DNA from 4 places in the Paenibacillus sp. CF095 genome. Region 3 is predicted to be linked to each of the others. Evidence: predicted binding sites of a transcription regulator. Region 3 holds the regulator's gene; each other region holds the start of a gene.
The links. Region 3 encodes Rex, which represses fermentation and respiration genes when NADH is low (regulators of the CRP and FNR family bind a similar motif). Its sites were predicted from a motif close to TTGTGAAATATTTCACAA; they were not measured.

Region 1 (5,297 bases), 180 kb from region 3:
GAGCTTACATCGTAAGGATGACAATTCATCAATGGAGGGATAAAATCCTTCACTGGACCCATAATCTTGCATTTACAATGGATATCAGCAAAAAAACAGCCCCTGCGAAACATGTTCGCAAGGACTGCTTGATTGATTGTTTTTACTATATATAAAGGTTAGATTACTTACCTGAACAAGCCACACCAGCCGTTTCCTGGCGACCTTGTTCGATCAGGCGATACGCCCGCTCCACTTCTTCTTCACTTGGTGAAGGAACACCATCCAGTGGATATACTTTACCGAGCGCTTCCCATTTGTAAATCCCCATCTGATGGTATGGAAGAATTTCGAACTTCTCGACGCCATTTAATGTCCCAATAAACCGTCCGAGGTTAAGCAGATCCTCTTCCTCGTTATGAATGCCAGGCACATACACGTGGCGTATCCACATTTTCCGGCCCTGCTCCGATAACCACTTGGCCGTTTTCAACGTTCTCTCGTTGGATTTGCCTGTCAACTTGATGTGTTTCTCATCATCAATATGTTTGAGGTCCAGCAGAACCAGGTCTGTGTGATCCAACAGATCGTGAATCCGTTCCGGTTCGTTAAATCCGTTGCTGTCCAGTGTCGTATGCAATCCCCAGCGGCGCTTCACTTCTTTGAAGATTTCCCCTACAAAGTGGGCCTGTAACGTTGGTTCTCCGCCAGATATCGTGAGTCCGCCTCCAGAGCTGCGGTAGTAGGATAGATAAGGCTCAATTTCAGCCAGTACCTCCTCAAGTGTCATTTCTTTTCCACCATCCAGCGCCCATGTATCAGGGTTGTGGCAATACTGACATTTGAGTAGACATCCTTGCATAAAAAGCACAAAGCGGATGCCTGGGCCGTCAACCGTCCCGAAAGTTTCGAGTGAATGAATATGTCCTTTAACCATGCTGCCTCTTCCTTTCTGTATCCGCATCCGCTGTGCGTTTAATATGATTTGGAATGCCTTGCTCTAACGGTCTTCTACTTGCAAATTACTTACATGGAGCCATGGAACGTACGGTTGATGACATCCAACTGTTGTTCACGAGTCAGTTTAATGAAGTTAACCGCATATCCGGATACCCGTACAGTCAGTTGCGGATAGTTTTCCGGGTGATCCATCGCATCAATCAATTGCTGACGATCAAATACGTTAACGTTCAGGTGATGAGCGTTTTGACCGAAGTACCCATCCATCATCGCAGTCAGATTGGATTTACGTGTAGTCTCCTCTTTACCCAATGCTTTTGGCACGATGGAGAAGGTATTGGAAATACCGTCAAGACTGTGTTCATAAGGCAATTTGGCTACAGATCCAAGGGATGCCAGTGCACCTTTTTTGTCACGACCATGCATTGGGTTCGCACCTGGAGCAAATGGTTCACCTGCTTTACGACCATCCGGTGTAGTCCCTGTTTTCTTACCGTATACTACGTTGGATGTGATCGTCAGAACGGATTGTGTTGGCACTGCGTTACGGTAAGCTTTGTGCTTGCGAATCATGCCCATGAAGTTCTCAACCAGTTCAACAGCAATGCTGTCTACGCTGTCTTCATTGTTACCGTAACAAGGGAAGTCTCCTTCGATTTCGAAATCAACTGCGATGCCTTGTTCGTTACGAATTGGTTTTACTTTGGCATATTTGATTGCACTCAGTGAATCTGCTGTAACCGAGAGACCGGCGATACCACAAGCCATCGTACGTACAATGTCACGGTCATGTAATGCCATTTCGATACGCTCATAACTGTATTTATCGTGCATGTAGTGAATGACGTTGAGGGTGTTCATATACAGCTTCGCCAGCCACTCCATCATTGGTTTGAAGCGTTTCATAACCTCATTGTAATCCAGCACTTCGCTAGTAATGGCAGGATACTCAGGTCCAACTTGTGCTCCGGATTTCTCGTCACGACCACCGTTGATCGCATACAGGAGAGCTTTTGCCAAGTTGGCACGAGCGCCGAAGAATTGCATTTGTTTCCCGATCTTCATAGCCGACACACAGCATGCAATACCGTAATCGTCACCGTAGATTGGACGCATCAGATCATCATTTTCATACTGAATTGAGCTGGTTTCAATGGATACTTTACTGCAATAATCTTTGAAAGCTTCTGGAAGTTTCGTGGACCATAGTACAGTCAAGTTCGGTTCTGGTGCAGGACCCAAGTTGTGCAGTGTATGCAGGAAACGGAAGCTGTTTTTGGTTACACGTGTTTCACCATTCACAGACATACCGCCAATGGACTCAGTCACCCATGTTGGATCTCCACTGAACAGTTCGTTGTAATCCGGTGTACGCAGGAATTTGACAATCCGCAGTTTCATTACAAAATGGTCAACCAATTCCTGAGCCTGTTCTTCGGACAGAATGCCTTCTTGCAGGTCACGCTCAATGTAGATATCCAGGAAAGAAGATACACGTCCGAGTGACATCGCAGCACCGTTCTGTTCTTTGATCGCAGCGAGATAACCGAAGTACAACCATTGGAACGCTTCTTTTGCTGTTGTCGCTGGCAAGGAAATATCGAACCCGTGCATATCGCCCAATTGCTTCAATTCTTGCAATGCACGAATCTGTTCAGACAACTCTTCCCGCAAACGAATGACATCTTCATCAATGACATCAACTTCGAGTGCATTCAATTCACTTTTTTTGTTACGAATTAGGAAGTCTACCCCGTACAAAGCTACACGACGATAGTCACCGATGATCCGGCCACGGCCGTAAGCATCTGGCAGACCTGTAATAATTCCTGCTTTACGCGCTGCACGCATGTCGGATGTATAAGCATCGAATACACCTTGGTTATGTGTTTTGCGAATGTTCGTAAATATATCAATGACACCTTGAGGCAATTCGAAGCCGTATGCTTCACATGCATCAATCATCATCCGGATTCCGCCTGTTGGTTGAATGGAACGTTTGAACGGAGCATCGGTCTGAACGCCGACGATCTGCTCTTTGGATTGATCCAGATAACCGGGTTGGTGAGAAACAATAGTCGCTGGTGTGTTCACATCAACGTCAAGGACACCGCCGTTATCCCGTTCTTTTTTGGTCAGATCAGATACGATCTCCCACAATTCTTTGGTATTCTGGGTTGCACCTGCGAGAAATGCTTCGTCACCGTAATACGGAGACAAGTTGTGTGCCAGAAAATCATTCACATCTACGGATTTGGTCCATGTTCCTTTGGTAAAGTTTCTCCAGCCTGTTTGTTGTTTGACATCTTTTTCAATCACCGACATCTTAATCCCTCCACTAATTTGGATTTCTGGACACATAACATCTTGCTTCATTCGTAGCATTGTGTGCCCAGAGCCGCGATTAATGTGAATTGTTTCACATAAACCGGAACATGTTCTCTCTACTTGGGAACCGGAACCGCGGGATGAATGTTTTTCTTACATTTTCAGTATACGTCTTGGGGCTTTCATCATCTGTGATTTTTGTCACAAAGTCAGTGAACTAACTCACTCCACCTGCGTTGTGTCCCATTGAACCCGGTAAATTCACACTTAGCCACTGCGCGGGCAGAACAACTTCCGATCGCTGTTATCCCCGGATTTTTTCAATTTTATTTTTCAAAGGGGAAATTCCGGGGATAAAGGCGAACGCTCCGCTTCTTCAGTTTTTTCTGCCCTCTCCGTTATTGTGTGAACATCTGGCTCAAACGGCCACATCACGGATTCCGTGCCACCTCTTTTGAACCCTTTGCTCCTCTATGCTTGGAGCAAATCAAATCTTAGAATAAATCCTGAAAAACAGGTGCTTCGCTCTTCTGTTTTTCTGCCCTCTTCGTTCTTGTGTGAACATCTGGTTCAAACAGCCAGATCACGGATTTCGTGCCACCTCTTTAAGAACCCTTTGCTCCTCTATGCTCGGAGCAAATCAAATCTTAGAATAAATCCTGAAAAACAGGTGCTTCACTCTTCTGTTTTTCTGCCCTCCGTTATTGTGTGAACATCTGGCTCAAACGGCCACATCACGGATTCCGTGTAACCTCTTTAAGAACCTTTGCTCCTCTATGCTCGGAGCAAATCAAATCTTAGAATAAATCCTGAAAAACAGATGCTTCGCTCTTCTGTTTTTCTGCCCTCTCGTTATTGTGTGAAAGACGGCAATCGGGGCTCCCCTCTCGGGGAACCCTGATCTTCTTGCCGTAAGGCACACTTCGTTCTGAATTTGTTATTCAAACTTTCCGTAGAAAGCGTTGCGGTACACATCAGCCAGTTCAGTTACCAGCGGCAACTTCGGATTGGCGGTTGTACATTGGTCTTCGAAGGCACGGTCTGCCAGATAATCCACATGTGCTTCAAAGTCTTTGGCATCAAATCCGATTTCCTGGAACGATTCTTCAATGCCCAATGTTTTGTTCAGTTTGCGAATCGCATTGATAAGACTGGTTACGCCTTCTTCTGTTGTACGAGCAGGCAATCCCAAGATGCGGGCGATTTCGGCATACCGCTCATCCGCTACAAAGTGCGAATATTTCGGGAACGATGCAAATTTGGTCGGTTTTTTCGCGTTGTAACGAATGACGTGTGGCATCAGAATGGCATTGGTGCGTCCGTGTGCGGTATGGTACTGACCGCCCCATTTGTGCGCCAAGCTGTGGTTAATGCCCAGGAATGCGTTGGCAAATGCCATACCAGCAATAGTGGAAGCATTATGCATTTTCTCACGTGCCAGTTTATCTCCTTGCAGTGCCGATTGCTCCAGGTATTGGAACACCAGTTGAATGGCTTTGATCGCAAGTCCATCCGTGTAATCATTTGCCATGACAGACACATATGCTTCAATCGCATGCGTCAGTACATCCATACCTGTATCTGCAACGGCTGTTCTAGGCAGGGAGTATACAAACTCTGGATCAACAATGGCTACGTCTGGTGTCAGCTCATAGTCGGCCAATGGATATTTGGTGTTACCTTGATTTTTATCTGTGATAACCGCGAACGATGTCACTTCAGAACCTGTACCGGATGTTGTTGGGATCGCTACAAATTTCGCTTTTACGCCGAGACGTGGATATTTGTAGATCCGTTTGCGGATATCCATGAATTTTTGTTTCAGATCGTTGAAGTCCGTATCCGGATATTCATAGAACAACCACATGGCTTTGGCAGCATCCATCGGTGATCCACCGCCAAGTGCGATAATGCAGTCTGGCTGGAAGCGGCGCATCATTTCTGTACCGCGGTCTACCGTTGTTGTCGATGGATCTGGCTCAACATCGGAGAATACTTCGATCGCTACTGGCATTTGGCGTTGACGCAGA
Region 2 (5,297 bases), 190 kb from region 3:
GTTAACCCATCTCATCCGATTGCGGATGGCATAGAAGGCAAGATTGTATTGGAAAAAGAAGAGATGTACGGCGAATTCTTCGATATTCCAGTACCGGATGAACTGGTGTTTGTAAGCAACTTCCAGGGTGGAGAAGTATTCCGGAGTGGATGCACGTTCCGGCGTGGTGAAGGTAAAATCTTTTATTTCCGACCAGGTCATGAGACGTATCCGACCTATTACAAGCCGGAAATATTAAGAGTGATCAGCAACGCTGTGAAATGGGCATATCCTGCCCGCAGCTTTAAGCCGGAATTTGGCAAGAGTGAACCTGTAAGACCATTTGGTGGCGTGCTGGTTTAATTCACTAACTCAATCGTGAAATGGAAATTATAAGTTTTATTCAAAAAGAACCCTTCTCCGAGTCAATGATGACTGTGGCAGTTGGGTTCTTTTTGGGTAAGATAGTACTATGGGGAAGTTATACGATATTTCCCATGGTTACGACGCAGCGTGTAATGTACACTGGGATGTATGATCCATTTTGGATGTTATGCTTCTAAAATTTAAACTTTTTAGTTGCAGGCGTTTTCTTTGAAGCTTAAATATGTTATTATGAAATATACTAACAAAATGTAAGTTGATTTGAGTGATCTCTAAAGAGGTGATTAATGTGGAAGGTCAAGACTTGCGGATGTGTCCGCGTTTTGAAACGGCGTTTTCTTTTTTGGGCAAGCGCTGGAATGGTTTAATTATTCAAACATTGATGAGTGGTTCGAAGCGATTCAAGGATATCTCCAATCTGATCCCATCCATGAGTGATAAGATGTTATCCGAACGGATGAAAGATCTGGAGAGTGAAGGTATTCTGGTTCGTCACGTCTATCCCGAGACGCCGGTTCGTATTGAATATGAACTGACGGATAAAGGTAGAGCGCTCCAGCCTGTCATGAATCAAATTCAAGACTGGGCTGAGAAGTGGGTTGACTAACGTATAAGCATCACCCACTTTCGTTGCATGAATGACATAGACTCCTGATTTCTGTGGAAATCAGGGGTTTTTGTCTTAAGTATAACGTGGATCGGCGTTTTTCTCTTGGGCTATGCACATGTTGTCATGAGTTGTAGTATAATCTATAGAAAATGGCCACAGACGGCCGGAGCGAAGGAGGCCCACTTGTCATGAGAGAAGAAAGCTTATCCCGTGAAGTACGCTACGGCAAAAAAGATATTGCAGAACTTGAGAGCGCATCCATTCAGGTACATCTGATTTACAAAAAAGCTGCGGAGTTGTTTAAGCGCACAGCATATTCCCGTTCGGTTATGGATGATCTTGCCGAAGTGAATACGCATTCTGTGAACAGCGATGGTCCGAGATTAGCTCCGGCGGTGCTGCAAAAATGGATTCAAACGTCCAGGGGCTGGAAGTGTATCGGATGTGAGCTGGGACAACCTGATTCAAAGACTTCTCAGATGGAAGATACCATCCATGGTGAGCGGTTGGTTCTGGATGTGGGAGAAGGTCGGTTGGTTCAGGCAGAAATGCTGATTCAGGCGGTTGTCTGGTCTCAATATGAGAAGATTCGAATGTTTGCACCATGGCTTGGGGATGAACCCTTTTATAGCGTGCAGGAACTGGATGTCATTGCCCGTTATATTGTGCCTACCTATTTCTCGGAACGGCCTTTGCACGAGCAAGGCAAGGTATTCAAGGTCCATCAACAATATGGGCAGATTCCGCTATATCAGGAGTATGTAGACGCACCTTCATGTTGTGTACAGGTGGATGGTGGATTACTTGAAGGTCGATTGCTGACAGGTGTATATGTATCTGAGGAGCAGTTCTTCGGGCTTAATCCATATCTGAAAGATGGCGATGGAGGACGGACATATATGCAGGCTAGTGTCCAGTGATAACGTAACCAATTCGAACATAAAAATGAATTAGATTGGAGAGCCTGTGTGCAGGCTCTCTTTCTTGTACAAGCCCTATTTGGAGGGGACACCCTATAAAAGTAACGGCTTTGACACTTTTTTTTGCCGAAAGTTGTGCCATAATAGAGGTTATGGACAACAGGGTGAATGATTTTACGCAGGGTGGTGTTACCTACATGATGAAGAAAATCCCCGGTTACATAGGTGTATGTATGCTCCTACTGGCGATCTTGGCTGGTTGTAGTGAGACACAGCCTTCTGAGCAGCCAATTGTCAAGGAGACAGAAACAGCGAATACGATCACAGTGGCTGTAGATGGCAGTACGTTTTTGCCTGATGCAACAAAGTCCATTAAGCGAGATTTTAGTGAGGGATTGACACTCAAAAAAGCATTACTCAATAGCGGACTGGTTGATTTTACGGCAGATGGCAAACGGATTCAATCCGTCGGTGAAGTTTCTCTGGATTCTTCGCTTAGCTGGGCTGTCAAATTAAATGGCAAGGATATTGAGCAGGAAGATTGGGACATGGAACTTCATGCCAAAGATGAAGTGATCATTTACGTGAAAGCCGCTGACAGTGGGGGGGATGGCGTTGCATATCAGACAACGTTACTCAAGGTTAGCGGTGGAAACATTATGCCAACCCTTAATCGTCAATATGCCGGCGTCTACGTTCAAGAGTGCACAGTTCGCGATGTGTTGAAGTCCAGCGGCATTGTAAGAATGTCTGAGAATAACAAATTTGTCGTTTCGGTCGAGAATGTCACGCCTCGTATGAATGAGCGGTGGGTCATTATGGTGAATGACAAAGAATTAATGGAAAATGGTCTGGACATGAAATTGAATCCACGTGATGCGGTAAAGCTTGAATTGACCAATGCATCCTAAGTATACCAAGAAGCCCAATCTCTTTTTAGAGAACTGGGCTTTTTTCATTATAATATATAAGCAATATCCGATTAACATATTCAAATATTAAATACGACAGATCTCGTTCGGGCAAAGTTCACAGTGACAGATCCCTTGCAGCATCTTCAGATCTTTGATGACAATCATGCCATTGTCATATTCAATCGCATCTTTCTTGCGCAGATCGCTTAACATGCGGTTTACACTTTCACGAGTGGCTCCAATCATATTGGACAGGTCCGTGTGGGTGATTTTTTTGTGAATAATGACATGCTCCCCATGAGGCTCACCATACGAATTCGACAACCGAATGAGGGTGGAGCAGAGTGCACCCGGTTTGCCATATAACATGAGGTCCCGGAATTTGGTCTGTGTCAACCGGTGGTGGATGCCCATCCATTTCATAAAGTCGATCGCAAAGTCACAATGCTGGCAGATTAACATCTCCAAGTCTTTATGCTCCAGTACACCAATCTCACTATCCTCCAGAACTTCCGCTGAGAAGCTGTGTTTAGAGCCAAAGAAGGGATCAGCCTGGCCAATCATATCACCGGATTGATACATGTACATGATCAGTTCCTTGCCTTCATCCGTGGATTTGGTGATCTGGGCACGACCCCGTTTCATATAATAAAGTTTGTCAGAGATGTCGCCTTCCCAGTACAGATGTGTACCTTCCGGATAAGTTCTATCTTTCATGGTAACCAGCAGATGGTTGAAATTTGCTTCCGAGAAACAGTTGGTATTACCGCGCTTTTCCAGTACAGTTGTTAGTTCTCTCATAAGTCTATCTCCCCTTTATGTCCATCGGACGACCTTCTGTAGTAAGCAGTAGCCTCCGAGGTTCGCCGCAAACCGTTGCCGTCCTGATCAGGGTCATCTCGGCCGGGAGGAAGGACGGTACAAATTGCGGTGGTTCAATTTTTAAGTTCAGTATATACCTAATCTTACCGTTTGAGGGGGAAGGAAAGGGGGCAAAAATGACGAAATTTCAAACATTGTGATAAAATTCACTTTTAATGGAGAGGATGAATTTTATAGCCCTATATTTTAAATAGAAAGTGAAAATGGTCGTATGAAGGACACTACAAAACTTAAATTAAATTTGTTATACTTTGTGAAAAAAATCACATAATTAAGTTTATTGTCATGTTACGATGTGAATGTAAACGAGAGAGACAAACTAATACGAACCTTTAGGAGGATGAGGGAGATGGCTGTAAAGAACGAAGTCGCCCCAGCAAAAGAACCGACAGCAGGTCAGTATATTCAAACGTTAATTGACAAAGCGAATAAAGCACACGCCGCATTCATGAAGATGGACCAGAAGCAGATTGACCGGATTGTGCAAGCGATGGCGCTTGCGGGTCTGGATAAACACATGATGCTCGCCAAGATGGCCGTAGAAGAAACAGGCCGCGGAGTATATGAGGATAAAATCACCAAAAATATATTTGCAACAGAATATGTGTACCACAGCATTAAGTATGACAAAACCGTAGGTGTGATTGAAGATAACGAATATGAGAGCTTCCAGAAAATTGCGGAGCCGGTTGGTATTATTATGGGGATTACCCCGGTTACGAATCCAACATCAACAACGATGTTTAAAGCACTGATCTCCATCAAGACGCGTAACCCAATCATCTTTGGTTTCCACCCATCTGCACAGAATTGTAGCCGGGAAGCTGCTAAAATCCTGTTGGAAGCGGCTGTGAAACATGGTGCACCAGCGGATTGTATTCAGTGGATTGATGATCCTTCTATGGATCGTACAAACGAACTGATGAATCACAATGATGTGGCTCTCATTCTGGCAACAGGCGGATCAGGCATGGTACGTGCAGCGTACAGCTGTGGTAAACCTGCACTGGGTGTAGGACCGGGTAACGTACCTTGCTTTATCGAGAAAAGCGCAGATATCAATCAGGCAGTGACGGATTTGATCCTGTCCAAATCTTTCGATAACGGCATGATCTGTGCTTCTGAACAAGCGGTCATCATTGAAGAACCTATCTTTGATCAAGTGAAGAAAAAAATGATAGCCAATGGCTGTTACTTTGTTAACAAAGATGAAGCAGCAAAATTGACAGCAGGTGCGATTAATGCCGAGAAATGTGCGGTGAACCCGGCGATTGTTGGTCAATCTGCGGTAAGCATTGCGAAATTGTGCGGTATTGAAGTTCCAACAGGCACCAAAATTCTCGTGGCCGAGATTGAAGGGGTAGGTACAAAATTCCCATTGTCGGCTGAGAAATTAAGTCCGGTACTGGCTTGTTACAAAGTTAAAACGGCAGCAGAGGGTATTGAGCGTGCAGCAGAAGTGGTTGCTTTTGGCGGCATGGGTCACTCCTCGGTTATCCACTCCACAAATGAAGAAGTGATCGGCAAATTTGCAGATCGTCTGCAAACCGGACGGATTATTGTGAACTCGCCATCCACACACGGTGCCATCGGGGATATCTACAACAC
Region 3 (5,297 bases):
CCACAACATCCAACTTTAGTGAACGTGTTCCAATTAACGTCTGTCCTTCTTTGTGAATATATTGTACCAGTCTGCCCAAATCAACATCAGGTTGCAGATCCAGTTTCAATTGTACGTCATTGCGGTTAATAGTTAATTGAACGTCATTGACTCCATCGTACTGGGTAACCATCTTTTCAATCGGATTCTGCACGGCCACCTGACGATATACAAACCAACCTCCAAACAACACAACGGCTGAAATGACGGCAGTTAAAGCAATAGGCAATACTTTTAGCTTCAAGTGAATTACCCCTCCCAGATTTTGGCCTAACCTACTGGCTTATTGGTATATACGAATATGTGCACATTGACTCCTGCGAGAATTTCGACAGGATTATTTGTTTTTGAATGTAACTTTGAGTACATATCTGAGTATATCACATCGTATATACATTTTCGAAGGCGAAAATATGAATAAATTATTAATTTTAACTATTTAAATCAAAAATGTTTACAGACAACACAAAGAACCGGTTCAGTCGGATTTCCGTCTGCCGGTTCTTTCATTTCTCTAATTCTCTAGTTATGTCACTCTATTTGTTCTAGCTGTTCGGGAGTGTGTAGACCAGGTCCACCTGTTCTCCGTTGCTAAAACGATAAAAGCGATAGTGGTTATGCGTACCGTCTTTATAATACACTTGCCACACATATATTCCATTCACAACTCCGGGCATGATTCGCTTAATCTCGCCGGCAGGAACTTCAGAACTGAAGCGATTGCGGATCTGCGCTTCGGACATGCCATTCTGCAGCAGCTCACTGTGTACAGCGTTTGCACCCTTAGCCGGTTGATTGTTTGCATCGAATTTAACCCAGACCATAACATCCTGGTTATCCTTATTTTTACCGATCAGTGTCCAGTAGATGTTGTCAGAGCCTTCTTTGTCTCCCCAGATGTACTTGCGCAATTCATCATAGGATGTAATGCCCAGTTGCTTCTGTGCTGCTTGTATGGCGAGCGCTTCTTCCTTACGTTGGTCCTGTGTGACATAGACGTAATAACGCTGAAGTCCAAACAGAATCAGAACCAGTGCAAGCAGCGAAATCCATATCCACTTCTTTTTTTTCTTCAAAAGCCGAACTTCCTTTCCCTATGATGCTCTGTCCTGCAATTAACGAGCAAGCAGACCATCAAATGCCAATTGAGACTCACGCAAAATGCGCTCTTCATCCAGCGTCAGACATTCGCCGTGTTTCACCACTTGTTTCCCATCCACCCATACGTGCTCTACATCTTTGGCAGAAGCCGAGTAGATGGTATGCGAGATCAGGTCTGTATGTGGATAGAAATGTGCCTGTTCAATGTCCAAAGCGATAAAATCAGCCTTCATGCCAACCTGGAGTGCTCCGGTATTGTTCAAGAAGATGGATTTGGCACCGTATGACGTTCCGAGGAGTAACGCTTCGCCTGCTGGCACTGCCGTCGGGTCACCAGATACACCTTTGTGGATCAATGCAGCCAGTCTCATTTCCTCGAACATATCCAGGTTGTTGTTGCTTGCCGGTCCGTCTGTTCCGAGTGACACGGTAACTCCTGCTTTCAGTAACGCAGGAACCCGCGCAACACCGGAAGCGAGTTTCAGGTTACTTCCCGGGTTATGGGATACAGCCACATCATGACGGGCCAAAATTTCAATCTCTTCGTCATTCAGATGCACCGCATGTGCAACCAGGGATGGACGGGAGAAAAAGCCCAGTTTCTCCAGATGTGCCACAGGACGCAGTCCATAATCAGCCACGTTCTGCTCCACTTCACGAAGCGTTTCAGACATATGTGTATGGAGAGGAAGGTTCAGGTCGTTCGCAACCTGCACAAGCTTCTCTATGTAGTCAGGAGGGCATGTATATGGTGCATGTGGCGAGATTACGGTTGTAATGCGACCATCTGCCTGTCCATTCCACTCACGTGCAAACGCTGCCGACTCCTCCAGCTTCCGCAGTTGCTCTTCTTCCGAGCACAGCCCGATTACACCACGTGCCAGTGCTGCTCTAACGCCTGATTGCTCCACAACTTTGGCAACTTGATCCATGTGATCGTACATGTCCAGGAAAGCTGTAGTTCCGCCTTTCAACATTTCAAGCACCGATAGGGAAGTTCCCCAATATACATCTTCTGAAGTCATTTTCGCTTCCATCGGCCACATTTTTTCCTGCAACCATACTTGCAACGCAAGATCGTCTCCGTGCCCTCTGAGCAACGACATTGCTGCATGACCATGCGTATTGATCAGACCCGGCAGGAAGAACAGTCCTTTTCCATCCACTTTGGTACAATTTTTGTCTCCATCCGGCAATGTCTCACCAATATGCACAATCTTGTCATCCTCGACAACCATGTATCCTTGAACCACGTTCCATGTTGTGCCGCCTTCATTAACGGCAAATTTGCCGTTGTGAATTACCCATCTATTTGTTGTCATCTTCCTCGTCGTCCTTTCCAGTCTCCAAGTAATAGGCCAAACTAAGCAGATCCGTTGTAAAGTCAGCATGGTGAATGCGGATATGCGGCGGTGTTTTTAGAATTGTTGGTGCAAAATTAAGGATCGCTTCAATTCCTGATTCAATAAGCTGATCCGCAACATTTTGGGCTTCCGTATCCGGAACCGTGATAATACCGATGCGGATGTTTTCCGTTTTAACCGCTTCCGTCAATTCATTCATTGGTTTTACCGTCAAACTGTTGATTTGGCTACCAATTTTCGGTCCATATGCATCAAATACAGCAACAATCTTCATGTTGTCTTTCAGATATGCGTTGTAGTTGGACAAGGCTTGACCGAGATTACCCGCGCCTACCAGAGCTACATTAATTTGCTGATCGATTTTGAGAATGTGACGAATTTTCTCAATCAAATAAGATACATCATACCCGATCCCTTTACGACCAAAATCACCGAAGTAAGCCAGGTCTTTACGAATTTGGGCCGGATTCAGATCCAGCCTCTGTCCAAGCTCTTGAGAAGAAACAGTAGCCACCTCACGCTGATGCAACTCGTTCAAATAACGCAAGTATACAGGCAGACGGCGTACCACCGCTTCCGAAATTTTATCCGATTTCATTCTTGCTCCCCCTTACCAAGGCCACGATAAAATAATAGATGAAAAGATGAGCATCCTGTATAAACTCAAAGATAAACGTGACATTTTATACAGAATGCTCCTTGTAATTTAGGTTATAAGTTCTTACGTGCAACTGCTTTAATCGGATACGGAAATATCTAATAAAGTTTAACGCCAAACGATAGTGTCATGCAATGATATAACGAACAAAACAACCATTATTTTTGTTCATTAGCAGGTTTTTCCAACCACTCGGTAATTCGTGGAACCATCTGCTCCGTGAGCATGTGTTCCATTTTGGGACCAGGTAAAGAATATAAAAAGAATTTACCATAGTACGCTTCAATCACCCGTGTATCATAAACAATGACAATTCCTCTGTCCTTCGCTGTACGCACCAACCGGCCAAATCCCTGCTTGAAACGAATGACCGCTTGCGGCACGGACAGTTTCATGAACGGATTTTTCTTCTGTTCCTGAAGCAGCTCACTCTTGGCTTCCACCAACGGATGATTCGGTGGCTGGAAAGGCAGTCGCACAATAGCGAGACAGGTTAGCGCCTCTCCCGGGATATCTACACCCTCCCAGAAGCTGCTTGTACCCAGAAGTACCGTAGCTTTGGCATCTTGGAACCTGCGAGTCAGCTTGGAGCGGCTTCCACTGTCAACGCCTTGCCCAAGCAACGAGATGTCGTTACCAGACAGTGCTTCCTTCAGCGGATCATAGACCTGTCGCAACATCTTGTATGAAGTAAACAGAACCATCATGCGTCCACGCGTGGCAATTGCCGTCTCTGCGAGTGATCGCACCAGCATATTAACAAAGTGCGCATCACCCACACTGCCCTTCACACTCGGGAAATCACGCGGAATCACCAGAAGTGCCTGATCGCGATAGTTGAAAGGTGATGGCAGCATCGAAGTTAACAACCGATTATTCTCGGAAGCTTCCTGCAAGCCAAGTTGTTCAATCATGAACTGGAATGACTTATCTACCGAAAGCGTAGCCGATGTAAGTACAACACTTTTCTTTTTATCAAAAAATAAATCCTTAAGTTGTGCACTGACATCTACAGGTACAGCATACAGCTGAAGAGATTTACTTCGGAACTGACCACTGGCTTCCATCCAGTACACCGTTTTGGCATCATCCATACGCATGAAGAAACGTAGATTCTCCTTCAATGTGGTCAGATCTTTCAGCAATCCTGTAATGTCCGTGATCAGACTATCCGATTGATAATCATCCTGATCCTCTTTCACCTCAAGCAGCAATTTGTCCCCTTTGCGAACCAAATCGCCCAGAGTCACATAGATCTGGTTCTCCAGATCCTGCAACTCCTGCCATTTTGCAGGTTTCTGAGAAGCTTTCAGACGCAGTGAAAATTGCCCCGTCTCTCCCGGTGAAGCATCACTTCGTTCAGGCAACAAACCGAACAAGGCATCGCTCATACGATCCCACAGTTCCTTGACCTCAACAGCCAGCGGGAACATCTGATCCACCATGGAGCCCCATTGAACCGAATTTTCATGCCCGGATAACTGGGAACGAAGCATAGGCAGCTGACCATTACGACTGTCTTTAAACAGGCGGGTCAGTGTATGAACCAAGGTGAAATATTTCATATGCATTCCAAGATGTTTACCAGCGACATCCTCCAAATGATGTGCCTCATCGATCACAAGACTCTCATAGGCTGGCAGCAGCTGATGCGCGGCTTTCACATCCGTAAATAATTTGGAGTGATTGGTGATTACAATATCAGACAACCCGGCCTCATGTTTGGCACGATGGTAGAAACATTTGCGGAACCATGGACATGATCTTCCCAGACAGGACTCGGATTCGCTCTGTACCGTCTCCCAGAAGTCCCCTCCGCGTCCGCTAAGGTTAAGTTCCTCATCATCTCCGGTTTCGGTCTGCGTGAGCCAGACAATCATCTGAGCAGCTGTGAAATAATCCTCTTTGGGTGTAGCGAATTCACGTTTATTGATTTTGTGTTCAAATTTGCGCAGGCACAGGTAATGTCCACGTCCTTTGAATACAGCAGCCTTAAACGGGAACGGAACCACTTGAGTCAGCATCGGAATGTCCCGCTCTCTCAATTGCTCCTGCAGATTGATCGTATGCGTGCTGACCATAACTTTCTGTTCCTGCTTCACACTTTCGTAAATAGCAGGCAAGAGATAACCCAG
Region 4 (5,297 bases), 920 kb from region 3:
ATTCAACAAACATAAAAAACAGGGAACTTCTTGATATGGAGTTCCCTTGTTTTAGATTGAGTTGTATGAACTTTTTAAATAGAATTTTTGTAATACACCAAGTGATCGGTCCATTCATTATTTTCGTGTATAAACCCTTTACGTAGGCATTCAAATTCCATACCAACACTCTCTGCTAGTTTCATGGAAGGGGTATTATCCACATTAATATGAGCTTCTATGCGGTGGAATTTTAGATGTTCAAATGCAATATGAAGAGCCTCATTCACTGCTTCTTTCCCATAACCTTTTCGCCAATACTGATTATGGATCGTGTATCCGAAGCTTCCCCATTGAAAATCATCTCTTGCCAAGGTCGCAATATCAATCATACCCAGATGTGTACCATCATGCTTTCTAAATACTCCAAATACATAAACCGCATCTGTACGCGCTAACTCCTGGTGTCGATCTACGAGATCATGAAACCAATCCAGTGTACATTCACTCATATCCATTTTCCCTTTATCATGGCGGTGTTGGGAGGGCAAGCGGTTTTCAAACTCATATAACCAATTTTCATAGTCGTCTTTCTGTAATGGTCGGATGACTAGCCGTTCTGTCTCTGAAATATGATCAAATTTTTCTGGTTTTAATATCAAAATGACATCTCCTCTGGATTGAATTTATGCTCGTGGCATAGCATTGAAATAGTCCATAACTACGCTGCGAAACTCTAAAGCGGCTTTGGAAATATACCTGTTTTTGTGCGAAAGTAGAGCGATTTCCCGAACGAGTTGATGTTCCTCTACCTGAAGATATCTAATGCGCTCATGCGGGTTTCTGGCTGTGCTAGGTATAAACGCGAGACCGATCTCCGCTTCAACAAGGGCTGTTAATCTTGCAGGCTCATCACCTTCATACACATACTTCGGTACAAAACCAACGGATTGACATACGGAATCTACCATATCACGAACCCCATACCCTTGCTTCACCCCAACAAACCACTCGTCCTTAAGCTCGGTTAATTGAATGCTGGTTCGGTCTGCATATCGATGACCCATAGGAACAGCGACTACAATCGGATCGTCATATAATAACTGACATTCGATATCGTCACCTTGAATCGGAGGGGAGGAGAGACAAAAGTCCACCTCGCCTCGATGTAGAAGTCTGGACATGTTTTCTAACGAAACCATTTGCACATGGAACTGAATATCCGGCTTGTTTTTTCGGAATTCCCGCAGTATGCCTGGCAATGTGCTTGCCGTAGTCACCGCCAATTGCAGTGTACCCTGATCCGGGTTGGAGAGGTCAGCGATTTCCCGCTTTCCTTGTTCCAATTCAAATAAGGCTTTTTCAGTTCGTTGAAGAAATGTTCTTCCAAAGTCGTTTAGTCGCAGCTTTCTCCCGATTCGATCAAATAAAGGGACTCCAAGGTCGTCCTCTAATCGTTGTATCGTTTTGCTCAGGGAGGATTGCGTGACATGAAGCTTTCCCGCAGCTTCCGTAACATGTTCGCATCGGGCCACCGTCAGGAAATATTTTAGTTGAAGAAGTTCCATTTGCACCATTCCTTCATTCCTTCTAGTTCATCAAATCATAACATATAATGCGTTGGAATAAATGAATACGTTCAAGTAAGATAACAGCAGAAGAGAGAGAGAGAGGTGCACCAATGAACGTTCGAAATAAAGGATTGATGTTAGCTGTTGGACTTGGAATTATGTTGAATCCGTTGAATTCCTCCATGATTTCGGTGGCAATCTCCAGGCTACAACAAGTGTATCAACTTAATTTTACAGCCGTTTCGTGGATTATTTTATCATTTTACATTGCCAGTGCTGTCGCTCAACCCGTTATGGGCAAGTGTAGTGATTTGTTTGGCCGCAGGAAGATCTTCCTCATGGGTCTTGTTATTGTTTTTGTATCGTCCATGCTAGCTCCGTGGTCTCCCAGTTTTTCGTGGCTCATCGTATTCCGGATCGTTCAATCGATTGGCACAAGCATGATGGTGGCCGTTGGAATGGCGATTGTCAGAATGAACGTGACTGAAAAACAAGCCTCCGCCTTGTCCGCCTTGGCTATATTCCTTTCAGGAGCGGCTGCAGTTGGACCTTTTATTGGTGGAGTATTGATTCATTGGTGGGACTGGCAGAGCATATTCTTCGTTAATATTCCGTTTGTCATGGCAAGCTTTTGGTTCGCCTGGAAAACAATCCCGAAGGACGAGCAATCTCCGTCTATCTCTGGTCACATGTCCATTCGGCAATGGCTTGCGTTAATTGACGCACCAGGTATCCTGATGTTTACGGTAGCTTTGGTGACTCTGCTCATCGGTTTACTTTCAGTAAGTTCCACAGGAGATATTTCAACATGGCATCTGCTGACAGGGGGGATCGGGTTAATCGCACTCGTCATGTTCATCCGACATGAATTAAAAGCAGGCACGCCTTTTATCCCTCTGCGAACGTTTGCCTCATATCCCGAGATGACTTGGGTGAATGTGCAATACATGCTGGTGAACATCCTGTTTTACGCACTTTTTTTTGGAGTTCCTACGTTTTTGAAGCAGGTACGTCATCTCAACGAAGTTCATACAGGAATGAGCATGCTAGCTTTGGGGTTATGTTCAGTCATTATTGCACCGATCGCAGGGCGCTGGATTGACAAATCAGGATCACGGCCAGCTCTGATTGTATCCGCTTCTTTAATGACATTTGGCTCTATATTGATCGTTATTATGAACGAAACTTCTCCAATCTTCATTGTCATTGTTGCCTTAGCTTTATTTGGAATAAGTAACGGCCTAAACGCGGTCGGCATGCAAGCAGCTCTGTTCAAAAGCACACCCAAAGAAATGATCGGTGTCGCATCGGGTATTTTTAATACATCACGCTACCTGGGAACCATCTTATCGTCGTTATTGATTGGAATTGTTATGGGAGATACATTTAATGTGACAGGATTTCAGATGCTTGGAATCATCCTTACGGTATTAGCTGCATCACTGATCATCATGAGCGTACGTCGCGAGTCAGGTGCGGTGAGTCCGGAGCAAGTAAGCAAGTAAAATAGCGAATCTGCCGTGCAATAGCACGTTTACACCCAATGAATCAATAGCTCCATTGGGTGTATTTTTTGTTTTTCACCAAGTTGTCAGAAAGAGTTGATCCTTTCTTGAACGTTTAGGGTAGAAGACGTGTCTTTGATTGAATTAGGTAAAAATAAAGATATAATAATTTTGATTAATAGGCTTGGTTAGTACTTTAAGTGCATCAATATCAGATTTTAATAGGCATCCAATGCGTGTTATTATCGGGGGCCTACAGGAGTAAACGCATTATAGGTGTGGCAAGATATCGTCATACCTAACTTTGTGAAATTTTTCGCAACTCTGCATTGAGCTTGGCCGAAGCTGATATTGAATGTTACAAAAATGAACAGAGTTTGAAAGGAGGCAACACAAAGAATGGCTATTGATACGGTGTTATGGAGCAGGCTAGTGACTGGTTTGACGCTGGGATTCCACGTGATTTTTGCAACGCTGGGTGTCGGTGTACCTTTGATGATTGCTATTGCAGAGTTCATCGGCATTCGGAAGAAGGATCACCATTACATACTTATGGCAAAGAGGTGGTCCAGAGGGTTTGTCATATCTGTCGCGGTTGGCGTCGTGACAGGCACAGCGATATCACTGCAGTTGGCCTTGGTATGGCCGAATTTTATGAAGCTGGCCGGGAATGTCATTGCACTGCCACTATTTATGGAAGTGTTCGCGTTCTTTTTTGAAGCCATCTTCCTGGGAATTTACTTGTATACGTGGGATCGGTTCAAAAATCCGTATATCCACTGGTTGCTGACTATTCCGATTGTCGCCGGGGCAGGCATGTCTGCTGTTTTTATTACAACAGTGAACGGATTCATGAACCAGCCTGAAGGTTTTGTCATGGAAGCAGGTCAATTCATGGCAGTGAACCCCGTGCAAGCGATGTTGAACACGGCGACGTTCTCCAAAGTATTCCATGTATTAAGCTCGGCTTATCTGACAGGAGCTGCTCTGTTAGCCGGAATAGCAGCCTTTGCGATGCTGAGAAAAGGAGTGTCGGCCTACCACAAAAAAGGCTTGAATCTCATGATGGCCGTTGTGCTGGTATTCAGTTTATTAAATTCTTTAGCTGGAGATGTGTCTGCCAAGTTTTTGGCTGAGCATCAGCCTGAGAAGCTCGCAGCTGCCGAGTGGCATTTCGAGACGGAAAGCGGAGCGGATTTGATTTTTTTGGGATGGCTGAATGCAGAACATGAAATTATAGGCGCTCTTCATTTGCCGAAACTGCTCAGTTTCCTTGCCTTTGGAGACTTTAACGCTCAGGTTACCGGGCTGAATGAATTTCCACCAGATGAACACCCGCCCTTACTTGTGCATTATTTGTTTGATCTAATGGCTGGAATTGGATTTGCTCTACTTGCTATATCAAGTCTGTACTTCCTGTTTGTGTTTTGGAAGAAACGTAATCAGTTTAACAAGTGGATGCTTCGTATGGTTGCACTTAGTGCACCGCTTGCTTTTCTGGCTGTTGAAATGGGCTGGTTCTATGCAGAGATCGGGCGGCAGCCATGGATCATCCGAGGTTATATGCGAGTGGAAGAGGCTGCTACTTCTTCACCGAGTGTAAGAATTTTATTTTTCGTCTTCTTGCTTCTATACATCGTGCTCGGCGTCATCTGTGTTCTCGTATTGAGACGTCTGTTCAATAATAATCCTGCGGAGCTTGAGATGGAGAAATGGTTGGAACAGAAGCATGATCAACCAGCCAAGAAAGGGGATCAGGCCTGATGAGTTATGAATTGATTGGTATATCCGTACTCTGGCTGTTCTTGTACGGCTATCTTATTGTAGCTTCTATTGATTTTGGAGCAGGTTTCTTCGCCTTTTATGCACGCCTGACAAAGCAGGATCACCTGATTAATCGTCTGATCTCCCGTTATCTATCACCTGTCTGGGAGATCACCAATGTATTTTTTGTCTTTTTCTATATTGGCATCGTTGGATTCTTTCCGGATACTGCTTACTATTATGGCTCCGCGCTGCTTGTTCCGGGAAGTATTGCCGTCATTTTACTTGCTATTCGTGGGTCGTTCTATGCTTTCGAGAATTATGGTTCCAAAAATAACGTCGTATATCTGTTTTTATACGGGGCTACCGGGTTGCTTATTCCAGCGTCATTGTCAGTGGCACTGACCCTCTCAGAAGGTGGCTTTATTTTGAAGCAAGGGGATACCGTTTCCCTGGATTACTGGGCGCTGTTTACGAA

Region 1: the regulator Rex is predicted to act here: its motif matches at 3,347-3,364, upstream of pflB (formate C-acetyltransferase).
Region 2: the regulator Rex is predicted to act here: its motif matches at 3,941-3,958, upstream of adhE (bifunctional acetaldehyde-CoA/alcohol dehydrogenase).
Region 4: the regulator Rex is predicted to act here: its motif matches at 3,360-3,377, upstream of BLS69_RS08600 (cytochrome ubiquinol oxidase subunit I).

Annotation. Positions count from the first base shown of each region.
Region 1 covers NZ_FMZN01000001.1:872,727-878,023, reverse strand. The annotation lists gene pflA (pyruvate formate-lyase-activating protein) at 164-916, opposite strand; gene pflB (formate C-acetyltransferase) at 1,006-3,264, opposite strand; gene adhE (bifunctional acetaldehyde-CoA/alcohol dehydrogenase) at 4,205-5,297, opposite strand, start outside.
Region 2 covers NZ_FMZN01000001.1:867,169-872,465, forward strand. The annotation lists gene BLS69_RS03815 (ThuA domain-containing protein) at 1-342, shown strand, start outside; gene BLS69_RS03820 (winged helix-turn-helix transcriptional regulator) at 674-970, shown strand; gene BLS69_RS03825 (hypothetical protein) at 1,162-1,893, shown strand; gene BLS69_RS03830 (hypothetical protein) at 2,091-2,804, shown strand; gene BLS69_RS03835 (Crp/Fnr family transcriptional regulator) at 2,892-3,608, opposite strand; gene adhE (bifunctional acetaldehyde-CoA/alcohol dehydrogenase) at 4,039-5,297, shown strand, end outside.
Region 3 covers NZ_FMZN01000001.1:1,055,559-1,060,855, reverse strand. The annotation lists gene BLS69_RS04775 (hypothetical protein) at 1-283, opposite strand, end outside; gene BLS69_RS04770 (cell wall elongation regulator TseB-like domain-containing protein) at 585-1,115, opposite strand; gene BLS69_RS04765 (amidohydrolase) at 1,155-2,462, opposite strand; gene BLS69_RS04760 (redox-sensing transcriptional repressor Rex) at 2,449-3,102, opposite strand; gene dinG (ATP-dependent DNA helicase DinG) at 3,321-5,297, opposite strand, start outside.
Region 4 covers NZ_FMZN01000001.1:1,977,579-1,982,875, reverse strand. The annotation lists gene BLS69_RS08620 (MFS transporter) at 1-15, shown strand, start outside; gene BLS69_RS08615 (GNAT family N-acetyltransferase) at 75-641, opposite strand; gene BLS69_RS08610 (LysR family transcriptional regulator) at 666-1,547, opposite strand; gene BLS69_RS08605 (MFS transporter) at 1,661-3,055, shown strand; gene BLS69_RS08600 (cytochrome ubiquinol oxidase subunit I) at 3,455-4,819, shown strand; gene BLS69_RS08595 (cytochrome d ubiquinol oxidase subunit II) at 4,819-5,297, shown strand, end outside.